DNA from 2 places in the Kribbella sp. NPDC104740 genome. Region 2 is predicted to be linked to the other one. Evidence: riboswitches for the same ligand, from Rfam matches in the RefSeq annotation. Region 2 holds a riboswitch; the other holds the start of a gene.

Region 1 (4,203 bases), on a different contig from region 2:
GACGTCCTGGTCCCCCGCGACAGCCGCAGGACCGACTGGGAGGTCGAGCTCGCGGTCGTGATCGGCAAGACCGCCCGGTACCTGACCTCGGACGAGGAGGCGCTGGCCTGCATCGCCGGGTACGCGGTCTCCAACGACGTCTCCGAGCGCGCCTTCCAGCTCGAGGTCTCCGGCGGCCAGTGGTCGAAGGGCAAGTGCTGCGAGACGTTCAACCCGCTCGGCCCGGTGCTGGTCCCGGCCGACGAGGTCGGCGACCCGCAGGCGCTGGACCTGAAGTCGTTCGTCAACGGCGAGCCGCGGCAGGACTCCAACACCCGGGACATGATCTTCTCGGTCGCCGCGCTGATCCGCGACCTGTCGCAGTACATGACGCTCGACCCGGGCGACATCGTCAACACCGGTACGCCGGAGGGTGTGGCGCTGTCCGGGCGGTTCCCGTACCTGGCGCCGGGTGACGTCGTCGAGTGCGAGATCCAGGGGCTGGGCAGGCAGCGCCAGGAGCTTCGCCAGGCCTGAGCGCGCGTCGCGCCCCGGCCCGGCTCTCGGTCGGCCTTTCCGCCCCGTCACCCGAATCTCGGTGGCGGGGCGAACCCGTCGTACGGCATCTTTCTGTGCCATGACCTCGATCGTGCGCACGGTGACCTTCGACGCGGCCGACCCCTACGAGCTGGCCGGCTTCTGGCTGCAGGTGTTCGGCGTGGAGCGCCCGTCGGACGACTTCCCCGACGACCCGTACGCCGCCGTCGACACCGGCCCGGTCAAGCTGCTGTTCGAGCGCAACAACGACCCTAAGCGTGCCAAGAACCGCGTCCACCTCGACCTCGAGCCGGACATCCCGCGCGACCAGGAGGTCGAGCGGCTGGTCGCGCTCGGCGCGACGGTCGAGCACGACCACCGGGAGGCGGACGGTACGGGGTTCGTGGTGATGCTCGACCCGGCCGGCAACGAGTTCTGCGTGCTCCGTTCGGCCGCGGAGCGTGCGGCGACCGGCGGCTGATCCTCCGCGGGTGCAGCTACTGGAGGCTGAGCGACCAGGCCGTCGCGTGGGCGGAGAGGCTGACGGTCGCCAGCGGGCGAACATCCACGTGCCGCAGCGACTCAGCCGGCGCCTCCAACGTGTAGAGCACAGCAGCTCTCACGACCGCCGGATGCACCACCGCCACCACCGTCTGCCGCTCCGCGTGCTGCGGAGCCTCGGTGAGGTCCCCCAGCCAGTCGGCGACCCGCGCGATCAGGTCGTTCGCCGTCTCACCACCCGGCGGCGCCGTGTGCGGCCGCTCCAGCCACGCCGAGACCGCCGCAGTCTCCGTCGCGAGCAGCTCCTCCAGGTCGCGCCCGGTCCAGTCGCCGTACTCCCGGTCGCGCAGCGCCCCGACCACGACCGGCTGCAAGCCCATCGCCTCAGCGGTCAGGATCGCGGCCGGCTCGGGCCCGCAGTACGTCGTACCGGCGTCGACCCGCAGGTCACGCGCCGCCTCCAGGCTCGCCTGGTCCGGCGCGGGCTCTCCACCGAGGACGAGCCCGCGCAGGCCAGGCGTCAGCGCATGCGCGACGAGGGTCAGCGTCGTGGTCACGCGGCAACCGGCTCCGCGACCTTGGAGTGACGATCCACCAACGCAGCGTAACCGAATCCGATCAGCGTCCACAGCACCGCCTGCGTGCCGAGCGAGGCGAACCGGAACTGCCACAGCAGCGTCGCCGGGAACGACCCCGGCACCTCGTTGATCGCCGGCAGGATCAGGTACGCCGCCACGATCGTCACCACGAACGCGGCCCCGCCTGCGGCGAGCCGGATCCAGGGCGCGTCGCCGAAGCGCTGCGCCCAGCGGGACGCCGCGACGCCGGCCCAGACCGCGAGCAGCCCGATCACCAGCGTCAGCAGGTAGGTGACGGTCCGCTTGGTGATCGTCTCCGGGTCGCCGACGGCGGGCGGGTTCGGCGGGTACTTGAGGAACGGCACCAGCACGATCCCGACGAATCCCGCGGCGGCCAGGCCGAGCGCGGCGTACGAGTCGCTGGTGGTGCGGAGGCGGCGGCGGAGCAGGGCGAACCCGACGGCGAAGATGCCGCCGAGCGCCACGCCGTACAGGCTGGTGGCGAGGAAGAGCCCGAACCGCTGGCCGTCGCGGCTGACCAGCGGTTCCTCCTCCTCGGCCGCCGGGGCCTCGGTCGCTTCGCCATGGGTGTGCGCGGCGCCGCCGGCTTCCTCGATCGCGATCGCGGCGTCGATGTGCGGTTCGCCCATCACGTACGCGAAGGTTCCGGCCAGCAGGCCGGCGAAGAGGCCGACGATCAGTCCGCGCACCAGGAGATTCCCGAAAGTGCGCATGACAGTCCTGTCAGATGGTGGTGTGGGTACTGCAGGACGTCAGTGGCAGGGCACGCCGAGCAGGTGCCGGCCGTCGTGCATCAGCTCGTGCAGGTACATGCCCGACTGGGAGATCGCACCCTGGTCGAAGGCGACCAGGTAGGCCAGCATCAGCAGCACGCCGACGGTGAGCAGCGCGACCGCGAGCAGGCGCGGGGAAACGGCCGGTACGGCGACCGGGCGAGCAGGAGCAGACATCTGAGGACCTCCTGGGGAAGTGCGCGTCCCCATCGAAAGGCTGCGAGTGCCCGAGCGTCCTGACTCACGAGCCCGAAGCTCGCTCACAGTGGCGCGGCCGTACCGGTTTCTCACCGGTTTCCCTCATGGCACCGCAGGTTGACCTTTGAACGGTAGCGGCCGCCTTCGTGACCGGTCAACGGATCCCGGCGCGCCGGTGATCTTCCCCACCTGGCGAGATCCCGCAGCTTCGCGGGGATTGCTTCGGCCGGCGAGATCCCCGCAGCCTCGCGGGCTCGCCTCGGCTGGCGAGATCGTGCAGCGGGTCGCGGACCCGGCACTTACCCTGACTCCATGCCGTCCGCCCACCACCTCCTGGCCTTCGCCGTCACCGCCCTGATCGTCATCGTCGTCCCCGGCCCGAGCGTCCTGTTCATCATCGGCCGGGCCCTGACCGTCGGCCGCCGCGAAGCCGTCCTCACCATGATCGGCAGCATGGCCGGCGTCGTGGTCCTCCTGGTCGCGGTAGCCCTGGGCCTCGGCTCCCTCATCGCCGCCAGCGCCATCGCCCTCACCGTCGTGAAACTCGCCGGCGCGGCGTACCTGATCTACCTGGGCATCCACGCCTTCCGCACCCGCAAGTCCCTCGCCTCTGCACTCACCGCCGGCGTCCGCCCGGCGAACACCCGCCGAGTCCTCCGCCAGGGCTTCCTCGTCGGCGTCACCAACGCCAAGACCGCGGTCTTCTTCGCCGCCGTCCTCCCCCAGTTCCTGGACCCCGAAGCCGGCAACCCCACCCTCCAGATCCTGCTGCTCGGCCTCATCTTCATCACCATCGCCCTCATCTCCGACACCACCTGGGCCTTGGCCGCCGGCACCGCCCGCAACTGGTTCGCCCGCTCCCCGCGCCGCCTGGAACTGGTCGGCGGCACCGGCGGCCTGATGATCATCACGCTCGGCGCGAGCATCGCCCTCACGGGCGCGAAGGACTAGTCCGCTGCAGGGCTGTGGACAACTCCCCAGCCGTTCACCCTCCGCTTGTAAACTCAACAAGGAAAGAACAGGCGGCGGGCAGCAGACGCCGTCAGCCGCACCAGATTCACACCATTCGAGTCTGCCGAGCCGCGAAGACGCCCACCACAGCAAGCGCAGCAGGCAAGCCGAAGGCTGTCAGGTACGCCGTGGTCGGCGAGTGCGGCTCGATGGCGGCGAAGAGCGAGCCGCCGATCGCCAGGATCGTTGCTGTCAGCAAGGAGTCGCTGAGCTGCAGGGCCGAGCTGTTCGCACCCTGCTGCTCGACCGTGGAGTACTCCAGCACCAGCACCGACACGGTCGGGAACACCGTCCCCATCCCCAGCCCGACCAGCGCCCACCCGAGGATCCCGACGACCACCGGCACCCGGTCGTCGAGCGTCGCGGCGGCGGTCCCGATCCCCAGCAGCAGCGAGAGCATGCCCGCCTGCAGGAACACGTGGTGCTCGAACGGCTGGTTCGGCCGGCCCCGGTACCACGACGCCGCCGACCAGCTCAGCGCGCTGACCGTCAGCACCATCCCCGCCCACGCCGGCGACAGCCCGCGCTCCCGGGTCAGCATCAGCGGCAGGAACACCTCGGCCCCGAACCCGGCCGCTGCGACCAGCCCGCGCAACGCGATCACC
Region 2 (4,203 bases):
GGTACCTGGAACGCCGTCCCGACCCCAGCGACCGGCGCGCGAAGCTGGTCTGCCCGACCGAGCGCGGCCTGGCCCAGATGCGGACCGCGGACGCGGTCATCGCCGGGATCGAGGCTGAGCACGCCGAGCGGCTGGGCGCGCAGAACTACCGGCGGTTCAAAGAGACGTTCCTCGACGTCGTCGAGCACCAGCGCCGCCGGCGCGGCCCCCAACCGGAGAGCGACACCGAGGACTAGACGTCGATCCGGGAGCCCATGATGACCACCCGGTCGCGGGGCAGCCCGAAGTACTCGGCGGCGTCCGCGCTGATGTGCGACGTGGCCACGAACAGCCGGCTGCGCCAGCGCGCCATGTCCGGCTTGTCCCCGAGCCGCAGCTCGATCGTCGACAGGAAGTACGACGTGTCGCTCAGGTCCAGCGACGCGACCTCGGCGCTCTGCTCCGCGGCCAGCCGCAGTACGCCCGCGACATCCGGAGTCTGGACGTAGCCGAACCGCGCCGTCACGTGCACGATCCGGTCGTCGTCGAAGCCGAGGTCGTCGATCGTGATCCGCTCGTCGTCCGGCACCGACGGGACCGGCTCGGTCTCGATCGACAGGATCACGACGTTCTCGTGCAGGATGTGGTTGTGCTCGACGTTCGCGCGCATCGCCAGCGGCACGGTGTCCTTGCCGCGGTTCAGGAAGACCGCCGTACCGGGCACTCGCCGCAGCGGCGGCCGCGCGTCGTGCAGCTCGTTGATGAAGGTGGTCAGTGACCCTTCCTGGCGCTCGCGGCGCGCGGTGACCAGCGCCCGGCCGCGCTGCCAGGTGGTGAGCACGGTGAAGACCGTGATGCCGATCAGCAGCGGCAGCCAGGCGCCGTGCACGAGCTTGGTCAGGTTCGCCGCGAGGAACAGCAGCTCGATCGACAGGAACACCGCGCCACCGCCGATCACCACCCACATCGGCTTACCCCACTGCTTGCGGACGATGTAGAAGAACAGCACGGTGTTGATCGTCACCGTCGCGGTGACCGCCATCCCGAACGCGAACGCGAGCGCGGCCGAGGTCTGGAACGCGAAGACCAGCGTCAGCACCGAGATCATCAGCGCCCAGTTGATCCACGGCACGTAGATCTGGCCGATCGTCTTGCTCGACGTGTGCAGGATCCGCAGCCGCGGCAGGTACCCGAGCTGGACCGCCTGACGGGCGACCGAGAACGCTCCGGTGATCACGGCCTGGGACGCGATCACGGTCGCGGCGGTCGCGAGCAGGACCAGCGGGATCCGGCCCCAGTCCGGCACCAGCAGGAAGAACGGGCTGCTCACCGACGCCTGGTCCTTGAGCACCAGGGCGCCCTGGCCGAGGTAGCTGAGGATGCAGGCCGGGAAGACCAGGACCAGCCAGGCCCGGGTGATCGGCGCGCGGCCGAAGTGCCCGAGGTCGGCGTACAGGGCCTCGGCGCCGGTGATCGCGAGCACGACCGCGGCCAGCGCGAAGAACGCGTGCCCGAAGTGGTTGGTCAGGAAGCCGAGCGCGTACGTCGGCGACAGCGCCTCCAGGATCTGCGGGTGCCGGGTGATCCCGCCGATCCCGGCCGCGCCGATGGTGACGAACCAGAGCACCATCACGACGCCGAACGAGCGCCCGATCCGGCCGGTGCCGAGGCGCTGCAGGGTGAACAGCACGACGATGATCGTCGCGGTGATCGGTACGACGTACGAGTCCAGCCCGGGCTCGACGACCTTCAGGCCCTCGACCGCGGACAGCACCGAGATGGCCGGCGTGATCATCGAGTCGCCGAAGAACAGCGACGCGCCGAAGATGCCGAGCCCGGCCAGGATCACCTTGGTCCGCCGGGTGCCGTTGGTGCCGTGGCTGCGGATCAGCGTGATCAGGGCCAGGATGCCGCCCTCGCCGTGGTTGTCGGCGCGCAGCACGAGCAGCACGTACTTGATCGTCACGATGATCGTGACCGCCCAGAAGATCAGCGACACGATCCCGAACACGCTGTCGGCCGAGACCGGTACCGGGTGCGGGTCACCGGGGTTGAACACGGTCTGGATGGTGTAGATCGGGCTGGTCCCGATGTCGCCGAAGACGACGCCGAGGGCGCCGATGGTCAGCAGGGTCCGGGACTGCACGCGGCCGTCCGCGTGGTCGGCGCTCATCGCGTCAGCCTGTTCACGGGCGCATTGAACCACCGCGACCTGTCCGAGGGACCGATCACACTCACCCGGCGCTGTGAGAATTCTGTGAGAAAGTGGTGACGCAGTGGTTCGGCCCGGTCGCCAGTCGGGTCGTCGTAAGAGGGAACCCGGTGGAAATCCGGGACTGCCCCGCAGCGGTGAGTGGGAACGACCGCCGTCATCAGCACTGGACCGGAGGACCGGTCTGGGAAGCGACGGCCAGTAGGTGCCTGGGACCAGGCGTGCCCGCGAGTCCGAAGACCTGCCCCTGCCCGCCGTGCGTCGTCGTCCGGCGGTGACCGCGTGACCTCGTGGGAAGGTCGGCCGTGCGCGCACCGTCGCGCCTGCCCGTCGTTCTCCTGGGGTCCGGGGTCTTCGAGACTGCCTCGCCAAGGAGAGACACTTGAACACCCAGTCAGCAGCACGCTCCACCGTGTCCGGCTACCCGCGTCAGGGCCCGAACCGGGAGCTGAAGAAGGCGATCGAGGGCTACTGGAAGGGCACGGTCAGCGCCGACGCCCTCCGGCAGACCGCCGCGGACCTGCGCAGGGCCAACTGGCAGCAGCTCGCGGCCGACGGCATCGACGAGGTCCCGACCGGTGACTTCTCGTACTACGACCACGTGCTGGACACCTCGGTCCTGCTCGGCGCGATCCCCGAGCGGCACCGCGCGGCCGTCGCGGCGGACCCGCTGGACGGCTACTTCGCGATGGCCCGCGGCACCCAGGAGGTCGCGCCGCTGGAGATGACGAAGTGGTTCGACACCAACTACCACTACCTGGTCCCCGAGCTCGGCCCGGACACCACGTTCGCCGCCGACACCGGCAAGCAGGTCGGCGAGCTGCGGGAGGCGATCGCGCTCGGCCTGACCGCCCGCCCGGTCCTCGTCGGCCCGATCACCTACCTGCTGCTGGCCAAGCCGGCGCCGGGCGTCGACGAGCACTTCGAGCCGCTGTCGCTGCTCGACAAGCTCCTCCCCGTGTACGCCGAGGTGCTCGCCGACCTCCGCACCGCCGGCGCGGGCTGGGTGCAGCTGGACGAGCCGGCGCTGGTCCAGGACCGCTCGGCCGACGAGCTCGACCTCACCGCGCGTGCGTACGCCGTACTGGGTGAGCTGACCGACCGGCCGCGGCTGCTCGTCGCGTCGTACTTCGACCGGCTCGGCCAGGCGCTGCCGGTGCTGGCCAAGTCGCCGGTCGAGGGGCTCGCGATCGACTTCACCGGTCCCGCCGAGGGCAACCTCGACGACCTGGTCGCCGCCTCCGAGGTGCGCTCCAAGCGACTCGTCGCGGGTGTCGTCAACGGCCGCAACATCTGGATCAACGACCTGACCAAGTCGCTGGCCACCCTGAACCGGCTGCGCACGCTGGCCGGTCAGGTCGACGTCGGCGCGTCCTGCTCGCTCCTGCACGTCCCGTACGACGTGAGCGCCGAGGACGGGATCGCGCCGGAGGTCGCGAGCTGGCTCGCGTTCGCGCGCCAGAAGTCCGCCGAGATCGCCACGCTGACACTCGGCTACAGCGAGGGCGCCGAGGCGATCGCCGATCAGCTGGCGGCGAACCAGGCCGCGCTGGAGTCGCGGCGTGCGTCGGCGCTGACCAACAACCCGTCCGTCCGCGCGCGGGTCGCCGGGATCACCCCGTCCGACAGCAAGCGGGCGACGCCGTACGCCGAACGCAGCGCCGCCCAGCAGGCCCGGCTCGGGCTCCCCCTGCTCCCGACCACGACCGTCGGCTCGTTCCCGCAGACCACCGAGCTCCGCACGGCCCGCGCCGACCTGCGCGCCGGACGGATCGACGCGACCCAGTACGACGAGCGGATCGGCGCCGAGATCCAGGAGGTGCTCGCGTTCCAGGAGAAGGCCGGCCTGGACGTGCTCGTGCACGGCGAGCCCGAGCGCAACGACATGGTCCAGTACTTCGCCGAGCAGCTCGACGGGTACCTGGCCACGCAGCACGGCTGGGTCCAGTCGTACGGCACCCGGTACGTGCGGCCGCCGGTGCTCGTCGGCGACATCTCCCGGCCCGAGCCGA

What was found. Region 2 has a riboswitch for cobalamin ahead of metE (5-methyltetrahydropteroyltriglutamate--homocysteine S-methyltransferase). Riboswitches for the same ligand answer to the same signal wherever they lie in the genome.
Region 1: linked by a shared signal. The riboswitch ahead of ACZ6Z4_RS20660 (CbtB domain-containing protein) and the one ahead of metE (5-methyltetrahydropteroyltriglutamate--homocysteine S-methyltransferase) in region 2 are both predicted to bind cobalamin.

What each region holds. Positions count from the first base shown of each region.
Region 1 covers NZ_JBVJNV010000003.1:954,995-959,197, forward strand. Annotated here, with positions in the region: gene ACZ6Z4_RS20640 (fumarylacetoacetate hydrolase family protein) at 1-516, shown strand, start outside; gene ACZ6Z4_RS20645 (VOC family protein) at 617-997, shown strand; gene ACZ6Z4_RS20650 (histidine phosphatase family protein) at 1,014-1,574, opposite strand; gene ACZ6Z4_RS20655 (CbtA family protein) at 1,571-2,329, opposite strand; gene ACZ6Z4_RS20660 (CbtB domain-containing protein) at 2,369-2,566, opposite strand; cobalamin riboswitch at 2,601-2,742, opposite strand; gene ACZ6Z4_RS20665 (LysE family translocator) at 2,900-3,538, shown strand; gene ACZ6Z4_RS20670 (MFS transporter) at 3,645-4,203, opposite strand, start outside.
Region 2 covers NZ_JBVJNV010000002.1:578,325-582,527, forward strand. Annotated here, with positions in the region: gene ACZ6Z4_RS12320 (MarR family winged helix-turn-helix transcriptional regulator) at 1-236, shown strand, start outside; gene ACZ6Z4_RS12325 (potassium transporter Kup) at 233-2,152, opposite strand; cobalamin riboswitch at 2,240-2,454, shown strand; gene metE (5-methyltetrahydropteroyltriglutamate--homocysteine S-methyltransferase) at 2,574-4,203, shown strand, end outside.